4 regions of the Solibacillus sp. FSL K6-4121 genome follow, and region 3 is predicted to be linked to each of the others. Evidence: predicted binding sites of a transcription regulator. Region 3 holds the regulator's gene; each other region holds the start of a gene.
The links. Region 3 encodes LexA, which represses DNA repair genes until DNA is damaged. Its sites were predicted from a motif close to CGAACATATGTTCG; they were not measured.
Positions count from the first base shown of each region.

Region 1: a site for LexA is predicted at 2,017-2,030, ahead of recA (recombinase RecA). Genes of this name have one in related genera too.
Region 2: a site for LexA is predicted at 1,673-1,686, ahead of parE (DNA topoisomerase IV subunit B). Genes of this name have one in related genera too.
Region 4: a site for LexA is predicted at 1,427-1,440, ahead of MHH95_RS01970 (malate synthase). Genes of this name have one in related genera too.

Region 1 covers NZ_JBBOCS010000001.1:1,893,676-1,896,895, reverse strand. The annotation lists gene rny (ribonuclease Y) at 1-212, opposite strand, end outside; gene recA (recombinase RecA) at 870-1,934, opposite strand; gene MHH95_RS09375 (competence/damage-inducible protein A) at 2,102-3,220, opposite strand, start outside.
Region 2 covers NZ_JBBOCS010000002.1:680,819-684,038, forward strand. The annotation lists gene MHH95_RS12790 (YczE/YyaS/YitT family protein) at 1-286, opposite strand, end outside; gene MHH95_RS12795 (HesB/YadR/YfhF family protein) at 398-688, opposite strand; gene plsY (glycerol-3-phosphate 1-O-acyltransferase PlsY) at 797-1,399, opposite strand; gene parE (DNA topoisomerase IV subunit B) at 1,730-3,220, shown strand, end outside.
Region 3 covers NZ_JBBOCS010000002.1:1,324,237-1,327,456, reverse strand. The annotation lists gene MHH95_RS16355 (5' nucleotidase, NT5C type) at 30-575, shown strand; gene MHH95_RS16350 (gamma-glutamyl-gamma-aminobutyrate hydrolase family protein) at 694-1,389, shown strand; gene lexA (transcriptional repressor LexA) at 1,473-2,096, opposite strand; gene yneA (cell division suppressor protein YneA) at 2,259-2,606, shown strand; gene MHH95_RS16335 (YneB family resolvase-like protein) at 2,593-3,220, shown strand, end outside.
Region 4 covers NZ_JBBOCS010000001.1:365,488-368,707, forward strand. The annotation lists gene MHH95_RS01965 (YtoQ family protein) at 1-411, shown strand, start outside; gene MHH95_RS01970 (malate synthase) at 504-1,358, opposite strand; gene MHH95_RS01975 (methyl-accepting chemotaxis protein) at 1,957-3,220, shown strand, end outside.

The DNA.
Region 1 (3,220 bases), on a different contig from region 3:
TCTGCTTCAGAACGAAATTTGTGAGTTTCATCCTTTGCTTCAAGTAGTGCTTCCTTTTTCAGAGCATCTGCTTCACGTTTCGCATCTTCTACGATTTGCTCAGCTACATGCTTTGCACCAGTGACTTTTGATTCATTCACGTTTTTCATGTAAAAATAGATAACAGCAACACCGACAGCGAATCCTAGCAAAGCAGGGAGAATCATTTCCATAATACTAATCCCTCCTAAGCTGATATGTCTGATGTTCTTCTAGTCGGCTATATATGTTTTCGAATTTTCAAACATATTGCCTATTTCATTTCAAAATTTAGAAATTATACATTTTAATTGTATAGTTCATAATTAGGTATGTCAAGAATAGCCATGGTTAAAGGGGTTTTTATATTTTTGGAATTGGGTTGTTTCAGAGCATGCCGCGTGGTGGTGGAAAGTACTTGTTTATTGCGGTGGCACACGGCGACTGGCTGTTGGTAAGATTTTCTAATAAATCTTTAAAAGTTCTAATATATTTTTATTTGTGCTAATAAACTTTCGATTTGCTAATATATCCTAAACTTTTGCTAATAAGTGTTCCCCATTTTCTAATATCCCCATCTGATTTTCTAATATCAGTTGGAGATTTTCGAATAAAACGAACGATTGTTCTAATAAAATTTCCAACTGCATTTCCCCACCGCTTTCTACTGAGCGAAGTCAGACCAAGTTTCTAATATCCGCATCTAAACTTCTAATATCACACAAAGTTCTTCTAATAAATTCACAGGCATACCTCACTTGACTAAACGAAGTCATAAAAACGCTCCTCCCATCCACGCCCCCAACAAAAACAAAAACCCAAGCAAGAACACTCGCTTGGGTTCGCAAACATTATTTTTCGTCTTCGAATAATTCCAGTTCATCGATTTCTTCTTCTGCTGTGTCATTGGCACCAATTGTATAGCCAAGCTCGCCGATTCCGAAATGTTGACGGATTTTTTCAGTAACGTCCTCTTTAATTGCAGGATTTTCTTTTAAGAATTGCTTTACGTTTTCACGGCCTTGGCCAATTCGTTCATTATTATATGAATACCATGAACCGCTTTTTTGGATAATATCCAGTTCTGCACCGATGTCGACAATTTCGCCTTCTTTTGAAATCCCTTCACCGTACATAATGTCTACTTCCGCTGTACGGAATGGTGGTGCTACTTTATTTTTTACAACTTTGATTTTCGTTTTGTTACCGATAATTTCTGTACCTTGCTTAATCGCTTCACCGCGACGTACTTCTAAACGGATAGAAGAGTAGAATTTAAGGGCACGTCCACCTGTTGTTGTTTCCGGGTTACCGAACATAACTCCGATTTTTTCACGAACTTGGTTGATGAAAATAGCAAGCGTATTTGATTTGTTGATAACGCCTGATAATTTACGTAATGCCTGAGACATTAAACGCGCTTGAAGACCCATATGCGAGTCACCCATTTCGCCTTCAATCTCTGCTTTTGGTACTAAAGCTGCTACAGAGTCAATTACGATAATATCGATCGCACCAGAACGTACTAATGCTTCCGCGATTTCAAGTGCTTGTTCACCTGTATCCGGCTGTGATAATAGTAACTCATCTATATTAACACCTAATTTTTGTGCATATACCGGGTCAAGTGCGTGCTCAGCATCGATAAATGCTGCTGTACCGCCGTTAGCCTGAATTTCTGCGATGGCATGTAATGTAACTGTTGTTTTACCAGATGACTCTGGTCCGTATACTTCTACAATACGTCCGCGTGGATAGCCACCTATACCTAATGCTGCATCAATTGCGATAGAGCCTGATGAAGTTGTTTCCATATGTCGGTTGGAATTTTCACCTAACTTCATGACAGAACCTTTACCGAATTGTTTTTCTATTTGTTTTAACGCCATGTCTAACGCTGCTTTACGATCGCTCAAACTATTTCCTCCTTAAGAAAAAAGCTTTATTTAACTTATGTCTCTATTATACTTGCTAATGAGATAACATTCAAGAAAAAAGCGAACATATTTTCGCTTTTTCTTAGAAATCTTCTGAATGCCTTATTTTCCGCTTTCAAATCTACATTTTTCCACTAAAGCTTAAACTAGATTAGCTTTTTGTAACCTAGTTTAGCCAGTTCCCTCATTAAATAGCTGAATGTAAATTTAACAGCTCGAATTCGGTTCGTGTTTCGGGACCCTGTTAGCTGCAAACGATATGTGAAAGGCTCATGGTCGCCGATACTAATTCCTACCCAAATGGCTCCTGCAGGTAGACCATCATGACTACCTGGACCTGCTGCGCCCGTTAACCCAATACCGATATCTGTATGGAATTTTTCTCGAACTTTCATAGCCATTGCAGCGGCACATTCACTGCTGACAATACCATATTCTTCGATAAGATCAGCGGAAATACCGAGCTGTTCTATTTTTGTTTCCTTTGTATACGTCACAACGCCGCCAATTAATGCAGAAGCGACACCAGGAACCTCCGCCAGCTCTGACTGGAACAGACCGGCAGTTAAACTTTCTGCAGCAGAAATCGTTAATTCATTTTCCAATAGCATTTGGACAAGATTAAAGCCTAGTGATTCATCATTAACCCCGTAAAAATACTCTCCAACGATATCCAAAATTTCACGTTTCTTTAATTCAATTAAGCGGAATGCCTGCTGTTCATTTTGCGCTTTCGCTGTAATTCGCAATGTTACTTCCCCATCTGAAGCAAGCGGTGCAACAGTTGGATTCGTTTGTTCATCCAATATATTCTCGATACGATCTTCCAGTTCTGCTTCCCCAATGCCATAAAAACGCAGTACATGCGATAAAATAACGCCACCATCATGTAAAAGTGCCGCTAACTTCGGTTTCGTTTCGTATTGGAACATTGGCTCAAGTTCTTTAGGCGGTCCTGGCAGCAAAATATAAATGCGGTCACTTTCGGATAAAAACATCCCCGGTGCCATGCCATGCTGATTTAGCAGCACATCACAACCTTCCAATACAAGCGCCTGTTTCCGGTTGTTTTCTGTCATAGGACGTTTTTGTTTCGAAAAGAACTCTTCAATCGCATAGAGTGCGGTCTCATCAAATACTAAATTTCGATCTAAATGCTTTGCAATTGTCTCTTTCGTTAAATCATCCTTTGTCGGTCCTAACCCGCCGGAGAAAATAATCAGGTCTGCTCGCTGTTCTGCAATACGGATTGCCTCGAGAAGCCG
Region 2 (3,220 bases), 640 kb from region 3:
CATATAAAAAGATATCAATAAAAATACCTGTTAAAAACATATCTAAATAGGTACCTATTTTCGGTAATCTTTTTGATAACATCGAGTCAATCGCTAAAATAAGTAACCCGATAATGATGGACCAAGCCCCGATTGTTAAGCCGAGATTTTTATAAAGTCCTATATGGAGCACGTCCCATGAACCTACTCCGATTGTTTGTCCTTTAATCGTTAAGGCAATCCCTAATGACAAAACGATAATACCTGCGATAAAAAATAGGCAGCGCCAATAAAATCCTTGTTTCACGTTCAATTGTAATCCCTCTTCTTGTAGTCAATATCATCTTTACACATTATAGCGATTACAAGGATGAAAAACGGATTTACAATAAATTTAAAATATTATTACTTTTTAATGCTATTTTTCATAGGAATAGCGTAACTCGTCCATTGACTCGTCGACGTCTACAATTAGATTGTGGTGATTAAAAAACCATTCATCTGACTTTTCAATAAAGAAGTGTACATTCTCTATAACAGTTTCAATCCCTATTTCATGTGGCTCCTCACGTGTCATTCCTAATGAAAAGCCTTCATGGAAGGGAGATGAGCCGCCATAGCGTGCATAAAAACGAATATAGTCCCCATGTTCTATTTCCATTTCTTCTTTAAACCATTCGACTGCTTTTTCTGTTAATTTAATTTCCATACAATTCACCTCTATTGTCATTATGCAGGAAATGAAAAGAACTTACAAAACCCGCGCCTGCTTAAATAAAACAAAAAAGGCTGAAAGTTTATACTTTCAGCCTGGATGTTAAAAACCTTTAATTTTTGGTTCAGTTCCATTTTTTATGCGTATAATATTCTCTCGGTGACGATAAAAGATAAAGGAAGCTAAAATTGCTACTAAAATAAAGAGCGCATATTCACCTGTAACAATCCAATTAATTGTTACATAGATGATCGCCACTGTAGAAGCAATCATTGACGTTAAGCTCACCATTTTTGTCATTTTTAATGAAATGATAAATACAGTTAGTAAAACAAAGAATAATGGCAAATTATAACCTAAAATGATACCTGCACTTGTAGCTACGGCTTTACCACCACGGAAGCTCGCAAATACTGGGAACATATGTCCCGCTGCTGCAACGATACCAAGAATAAGTGGATGAACAGTGCTATCACTGAAAACAGCTAACAGCGGCAATAAAACGGCTGCTGTACCTTTTAAAATATCAATTAGCAGGACAGCAATTCCAGGTTTCTTCCCTAGAACTCTAAATGTATTCGTAGTGCCTAAATTTCCGCTGCCTTGCTTTCGGATATCTGTTTTATAAAAAATTTTCCCTATCCATAATGCAGAAGGGATGGAACCGATTAAATAAGCACAAATAATTATTAAAGCGTTGATCAAGAAGTTGTGCTCCTTTCAAATGTCAGAATTATTAGTTGGTACTAATAGTATGTTATGAATATTCTACAATGTTTTTTAATAGAAGGAAAGAGGTATTATTTTTTCGTAATATTACGAAGTAAACAGGAAAAAAGTTACATTTGTACATCAACTATTAAAGGATAGGCTTTTAAACGGCGGTTTTTGATGATACAATTAGTCTTTGCAAAGCCTAAAAAAGTACGCTCAAACATTGACATCATGCATATTTGAAAGTACGATTAGGTAGTAAATAGAACGTTTGTTTGTATTTTTTGGAGGGGATTGCATTTGGTTAAAAATCAATCAGGCATGTCTTATAATGAAGATGCCATTCAAGTATTAGAAGGTTTAGAAGCCGTACGTAAAAGACCAGGGATGTATATTGGTTCTACAGATAGTCGAGGTCTTCACCACTTAGTGTATGAAATTGTAGATAACGCAGTGGATGAAGCGCTTGCTGGATTTGGTAATCATATCATCGTGAAGATTCATGAAGATAATAGTATTAGCGTACGAGACCATGGTCGTGGTATGCCTACAGGTATGCATAAAATGGGTAAGCCAACTCCGGAAATTATTTTTACAGTACTCCATGCAGGTGGTAAATTTGGACAAGGCGGCTATAAAACGAGTGGTGGTTTACATGGTGTAGGTTCATCAGTAGTAAATGCGTTGTCCACTTTTTTAGAAGTGACAATTTACCGTGACGGGCAAATTTATCGTCAACGCTTCGAACAGGGTGGTAAACCGGCAACATCGCTTGATATGATTGGAAATACAAAGGAAACAGGTACATTAGTGCACTTCCTGCCTGATTCATCGATTTTCTCAGCTACAAAGTATAATTACGACACGCTGGCAGAGCGCCTGCGAGAATCAGCATTTTTATTAAAAGGTTTAAAAATAGAATTGATCGATGAGCGTGCTGAAGGACAACATGAAGTTTTCTTCTATGAAAATGGTATTGAAGCATTTGTTGCTTACTTAAATGAGGAAAAAGATGTCCTGCATCCTGTTAAATATGTGGAAGGTATACTTCAGGAAATTGAAGTGGAATTTGCCCTGCAATTTAATGATGGCTATTCCGAAACGATTCTTTCATTCGTAAATAATGTTCGTACTCGAGATGGCGGAACACATGAAACAGGTGCGAAGTCTGCTCTAACACGAGTGTTTAATGAATATGCAAGAAAAATTGGTCTATTAAAAGAAAAAGATAAAAACTTGGAGGGCGTTGACATTCGCGAAGGTTTAACTGCGATTGTTTCAGTACGTATTCCAGAGAATCTGCTCCAGTTTGAAGGTCAGACGAAAGGCAAGCTCGGTACATCCGAGGCGCGTTATGTCGTCGATACAGTCGTTTCTGAAAAGTTATTGTATGTACTAGAGGAAAACGCAGAGCTATCGGCATCTTTAGTGCGAAAGGCGATTCGTGCACACCAAGTTCGTGAAGCTGCCCGTAAAGCACGGGATGACGCAAGAAATGGGAAAAAGAAAAAGTCGAGTACATTGCTGTCAGGTAAGTTAACACCTGCACAATCTAAAAATGCAGCGAGAAACGAACTGTATTTAGTAGAGGGTGATTCTGCCGGCGGTTCTGCGAAACAAGGTCGGGATCGTACATTCCAAGCCATTTTGCCTTTACGTGGTAAAGTTATCAATACAGAAAAGGCTAAGCTGCAGGACATTATGAAAAACGAGGAAATCGCTACGATTATCCATACAATTGGTGCGGGTGTCGGCGCGGATTTCAATGTGGAAGATGCCTGTTACGATAAAGTAGTCATTATGACGGATGCC
Region 3 (3,220 bases):
AAATTAGGAAATTTCAAGGAGGAAATTATATGAAGAAAAGTATTGCGATTGATATGGACCAGGTTTTAGCTGACTTTTATTCTAAGTTACGTATTACTTACAATGAGAATTTTGGCACTTCCTTTACGGACGAGGAATTTTTATTAACTACGCAGCGTGATTTACCACGTGAAGATGCGAAGAAACTATTTGCACTATTAAATGAGCCAGATTATTTCCGTGATTTGGACTTACTGGATGAAGATGCAATTGAAGTCATTCAGGAGCTGCAGGAGCATTATGAAATCTTTATAGCTACTGCTGCAATGGATGTACCGGGATCATTCACAGCCAAATATGATTGGCTAATCAAGCATTTTCCATTCATTAAAACACAAAATATTGTATTTTGCGGAAATAAAGCAGTTATACATACCGATTATTTAATTGACGACAGTCCAAGACAACTTGCGGCATTTAAAGGAACAGGACTATTGTATTCAATGCCATACAATCGGGCAGAAGAAGGATATACACGCGTCCATAATTGGAAAGAAATTAAGGAATATTTTATAAAACAACTTGAAATTGTTTAGTCAAACAGGGTCTGCATTTAGCAGCCCCTTTATTTGTAAATTTTAGTAGTCATTTAAGGCGATATAATAGTATAATTTAAAATATTTGAATTATCTTTTAACTTTAAGGGGATAGAAAATGAAGCCGATTATTGGATTAACGATGTATGACTTTGACAAGAAAATGGATATTAATAATGTCTATTTAACATCAATTGAACAAGCAGGGGGAATTCCGATTTGTATTCCGAATGCGACGAAAGGAAATGTTGAGGCTTTATTGGATATTGTTGATGGTATTGTATTAATTGGTGGTGCGGATATCGATCCGTTATTATTTAATGAAGAGCCGCATCGTAATATCGGGAGTGTAGTACGAAAGCGTGATGACAGTGATCTTTTATTAATGAATGAAGCATTTAAAAGACAAATGCCCATTCTAGGTATTTGCCGAGGACAGCAGATTATGAATGTAGCCTTTGGAGGTACGATTATTCAGGATATTCCATCACAGGTGGAAAATATAGTCCAACATAAGCAACCATCCAAGCGCGGAGAATTAGCCCACACTGTTGATGTGAAAACACCAAAGTTTAAAGCTATTTTTGGAGAAGAATCATTTCGTGTGAATACTTTCCATCACCAGTCAGTAGGGAAATTAGGGAAAGGTCTGATCACATCGGCTGTTGCAAAAGACGGTATAATTGAGGGAATAGAGCACGAATCCCATCCATATTGTGTGGCTGTACAGTGGCACCCTGAAGAGTTGGCACCAAACGGTGATATTTATGCACAACGTTTATTTAGTAGTTTTATAAATGCATGTAAAAAATAAAGGAGGACCCAGTCGATTTCGGCTGGGTTTTTTGTTTGAAAAAGAAAAAGCTTGCCGATTCTATTAGAATGGCAAGCTTTTAATTAATGAATATTTCGATATAGCCCTACTACTTTACCTAAAATTGATACTTGATTAACAATAATCGGCTCCATTGAACTGTTTTCAGGTTGTAGACGGAAATGAGTTTTTTCTTTGTAGAAACGCTTCACAGTCGCCTCATCTTCTTCGGTCATTGCAACAACAATTTCTCCATTGCTTGCAGTAGAAGTTTTCTTGACGATAACGTAATCCCCATTTAATATGCCTGCTTCAATCATTGATTCACCCATTATTTCAAGCATAAATAACTCATCTTCTGATGATCCATATGCATCGGGCAGCGGGAAATATTCTTGGATATCTTCAATAGCTGAAATAGGTAAACCAGCTGTAACTTTACCGATTAATGGTACGTGAATTACACCTTGCTTAGCTATTGATAGCTCTTCTTGATCTAAAATTTCAATGGCACGCGGTTTAGTAGGGTCGCGACGTATAAGCCCTTTACTTTCTAATCGAGCTAAATGCCCGTGGACAGTTGAACTAGAAGCTAAACCTACTGCCTCTCCAATTTCACGAACTGAAGGCGGATAGCCTTTTGAACGAACTTCCTCTTTTATAAAAGTTAGAATAGCTTCTTGTCGCTTGGAAATTTTTTGTGTCAACTAACTCACCTCTTTATCATGCTATTTTTCTTAGTGTAAGTATAGCAGTATGCGAACACGAATGCAAACATAAGTTCGAAAAAACGGTTGACAAAAACATATGTTCGTATTATTATGGGAACAAACATTCCGAACATATATTCGAAAAGAGGGGTTTTTATTATGAAAAAAATTAAGTTAAACAGCTTCACATCAATGTTTCTCATGTTTTCTATTCTATTATTGGTATTAATATTCCATAAAGACAATAATATAGAATTATACGAACAAGTATCTATCGAACAAGGAGATACTTTATGGTCGCTTGCAGACCATTATCGTGGTAAAATGGCAACGCATGATTGGATAAACAAAGTGAAAAAAGAAAATGGTCTACGAGATGGAAAAGTTGTTTCAGGACAAATATTGGTTGTACCAGTTGAAAAGGAAGCCCAATATATTGTTCAGTTGAATGAATCATCCGATGTGTCGACAATTAAGGTAGCGAGAGATAATAATGAAAAAAACTAAAGCAGTAATTTATTGCCGCGTCAGTACCGAAAAAAGTGCGCAAGAAACATCGTTGCAGCGCCAGCAAGAGGAACTTACGAAATATGCAGGAGCATTCGGTTTTAAAGAAGTAGAGATTTTTACGGATCAACATAGCGGCTATGACGTGGAACGTGATGGATTACTGGATATGCTCGATTATATGAGGGAAAATAAGATCAAAGCATTATTTGTTCAGGACGAAACTCGTTTAGGGCGAGGGAATGCAAGAATGGCAGTTCTCCATCTATTACAAAAATACGAAGCGACTGTTTATACATTGAATGATGCTGGTCCTGTAGTGTTAAATGAGATGGATACGATGCTGCTTGAAATATTGGCTGTAGTTGAAGAGTATCAGCGACGTATGCACAATGCTAAAATTCGTCGGGGAATGCGTCGAGCAGTAGAAAACGGGTATCAACCCCAAAATAATTTAAAAAACCGTGGGAATATTGAAGGTCGCGAACGAAAAGATGTACCAGTTGAAGAAATTGTACAGCTTCGTCAAAAAGGCTTAACGTTTGCTGAAATAGCCACTACCATATCAGGATTAGGTATACCCATAAGTAAAGCAACAGTACATAGACGATATA
Region 4 (3,220 bases), on a different contig from region 3:
ATTCATGACAATTGGCGGGAAGAAGTTGCACAAAAGGCAAAGGAAAATAATCTCCCACTACGCTTCGTAGCTCCACAAACAAACCATGATCGTTCTGATAATATTGGAGAAGAAATTTTAGGGGAGCAGCCTTCTAACTTCCATAAAGATAATGCAGCATCGGATATTAATAATTTCAGAACACAAGTATTAATGCAAAAAGCGGATATCGTCATTGCCTTATTCGGCGAAAAGTATAAACAGTGGAATACCGCAATGGATGCAAGTACGGCTATTGCTATGAACAAGCCAACTATTATTATTCGACCAGAGTCATTGATTCACCCTTTAAAGGAACTTTCCAATAAAGCAAATGTAACCGTAGAAACTGTTGACCAAGCAATAGATGTAATTCGTTATATTTTTGATTGATGGAAAGTATTTGGGATTCATCCATTTAGTTTTGAATGCGCAAAAAGAGAGATTGCAGGTTGCAACCTCTCTTTTTAAAATGGAACAAAAAATTAAATACGCTTTAATGCACCATTTGGATTTGGTAACTCTTGAGCTGATATTTTGTTGATTTTACAGAAGTAATCAAAAAATTGTTGTGCCAGCTCTTGTTCCTGTGGATCAGTTTTAAGCGATACTATGTCGCGTAAAATTTGTGCCATCCAAAGGTTATTAAAGTAACGGTGTTTACCTGTATTCCAAGTCATTTTATGAGTAAACTTTTCATTTACATAGTAATTCCAGAAGAGCATTTTATTCGCTTCCTCTTCTGTAAGTTTTAATCTGAACTTTGAATGGGCAGGAATATTACCATCTTGGCTAAGCTTTCCGATAAAATCTTCCTTCACCATGTAAACACCTAAAATACGTCTTTCTTTTTCTGACGAGTCAGGATCTACTGCAGTTAATAAGACTGCACTATTTTCAAACAATCGTATTGGTTTGTTTGGTTTCCCCTTGTTAACTCCACTTTTAGCAACGCCAGAGAAAACTTTCCACTCTGTAAATGCCGTACTTTGCTCTTCTTCATCACACCAAAAAACCATCTGGGATTCGGGATGAAGTTTATGGTTTTTCATAAGTTTTTCATGTTGTTGGCGAAGATCTTGATTTTTTCGCAAAAGTTTTAATTCTTCTTCCTTTTGCCATTCTTCCTCTCTTCGCTCTAGCTCTCTTTTTTCAATAATTTTTTCAAGTGAACTCGCATCACCTTTATCATGAAGTTTCAGGTGTTTTTCAAATACATCAGGGAAAACAAATTTTTTCTTTTCCGTTTCAAAATGGATTTCAATACTTGAATCATTATGTTTAACAACACTTCCCATACCAAACAGCTTATGGGTAACTTTCTTATTAATTAAATTCATTATTATAGTCCTCCTTCACATTTTTACAGGTAAATTTATTATTAAATTAAATAACTTCTAATAAACCACACACAATTGTTTGAATTTTTACCTTAATTTTGAAAAAGACTATTAAAAAACGTATTCCAAATTCTCTCTGCATTTACAGCAGAATTCGAAATACCACAATTGTAAGTCTATTATAACATTTCTTAAACAAAAATACAATTTATTTGTTGACAACGTATTTTAAGTTAGGTTAAAATAAAATATTTATTTTCTATAAGACTTTTTATTTTTTACAACAAAGCTCTAAAAGCCTTCATTCATCCTGTAATTACTATATAAAGAGACAACCTCTAATTTCTTTCCTCAAACAATATTTGCAACCGTCAAATATCAATTCTTCAGCCATAAAAAGTAATTTATTAATTATCATACACAGTATACCCATTAAATAGTAATATTATTTAGAAAATTGTAATTATAATGCATTTTGCCCTCGATGCAGTAATTTCTATAGACATTAGTCCTACACGTATATATACTTTTATTCGGATAAACTTTCTACTTTTCGGTGTAAAAGTAAATATTTAGTCAAAAGAAAGACGTGAAACAAGTGAATTTTTTTAAAAATCTTACATTAAAAGCGAAGTGGATGATTTATATATCTTTTGCTATCGTTTTAGCAGTCGGCATAACTGTAGTTTTTAGTCAGTGGAACGTGCGTAACATTCTGGAGGAGGAAAATCATCAAACCTCTTCTGATAATGCAAAGAATGCAGTTAATCAAGTATCTTTAGGCTTATTGAATTATGAATCCGCTATTCTACAATTTAGTCAGGTGGTAGAGGCAATCTTAACAAATGAAGAAAAAGATTATACCCAAATTGACAAAATAACAAAAACGCTTCAAGAACAGAATAGTGATTATTTAGCGGTTTATTTCATGGACTTTAAAACTGGCAAGTTACACGTGACACCGGAAATTACATACGATTGGGATGTTCGTGACTCTCAAACATTCGCAAAGTTAAACAGTCATCCGAACCTACAGTGGATGGATATCTATTTGGACACTGGCGTAAATCAATTAATGACTTCGGTTATTGCTCCCATATTTAATAATGGAAAGTTAGTTGGTGCAGTCGGCTTTGATATTGACTTCTCAACGATTGGTTCAATACGAGAAAGTATTGAAGAAGGTACCTCTTCCCAATTGATGATTGTTGATCCAAATGGTCTTATCGTTTCTTCATTTATTGAAGATGGAGACGGAAAAAATATTAATGCTGATAACTCCGGTAAAATTGAGGGGGTTTCGGATTTATTAAATCCTCGTGAATTAGCTACGGAATTTAGCTGGCTTTTAAATGATTCAAATACAAATAATCAAATTGAACAATTTAATTGGGCTGGTGTTGATTATTCGGGTGAAATACAGACAATAGAAAAAAACAATTGGAAGATTGTCTCTGTTATAGATAAAGATAATTTTGCTGAAAAATTAAAGGAGTTTACAATTAACGGTTGGATATCACTTATTATTGGATTAATCATTGGTTGTTTATTCGCTTATTTCATGTCAATTAAACTAATTCAGATTTTTAGTAATTTAAAAAAAGTATTTGAAAGAACAGCAAGTGGTGATTTTATCTCCCGCTTTGAAACGAATTCAAATGATGAAATTGCTGATCTGGCAAACCATTACAATCAAATGCTGGATGGTGTTCATCGTTTAGTCCTTCAAGTAAATGAAAATACTAATGCAATTCGTAATTCATCAAATAGTTTAGCAATTATCGCTCAAGAAAATGAACAAGCATTATATAATGTTTCTACTAGTATTGAAGAAATTGCTATGAGTAGTAGTAAACAGGCTG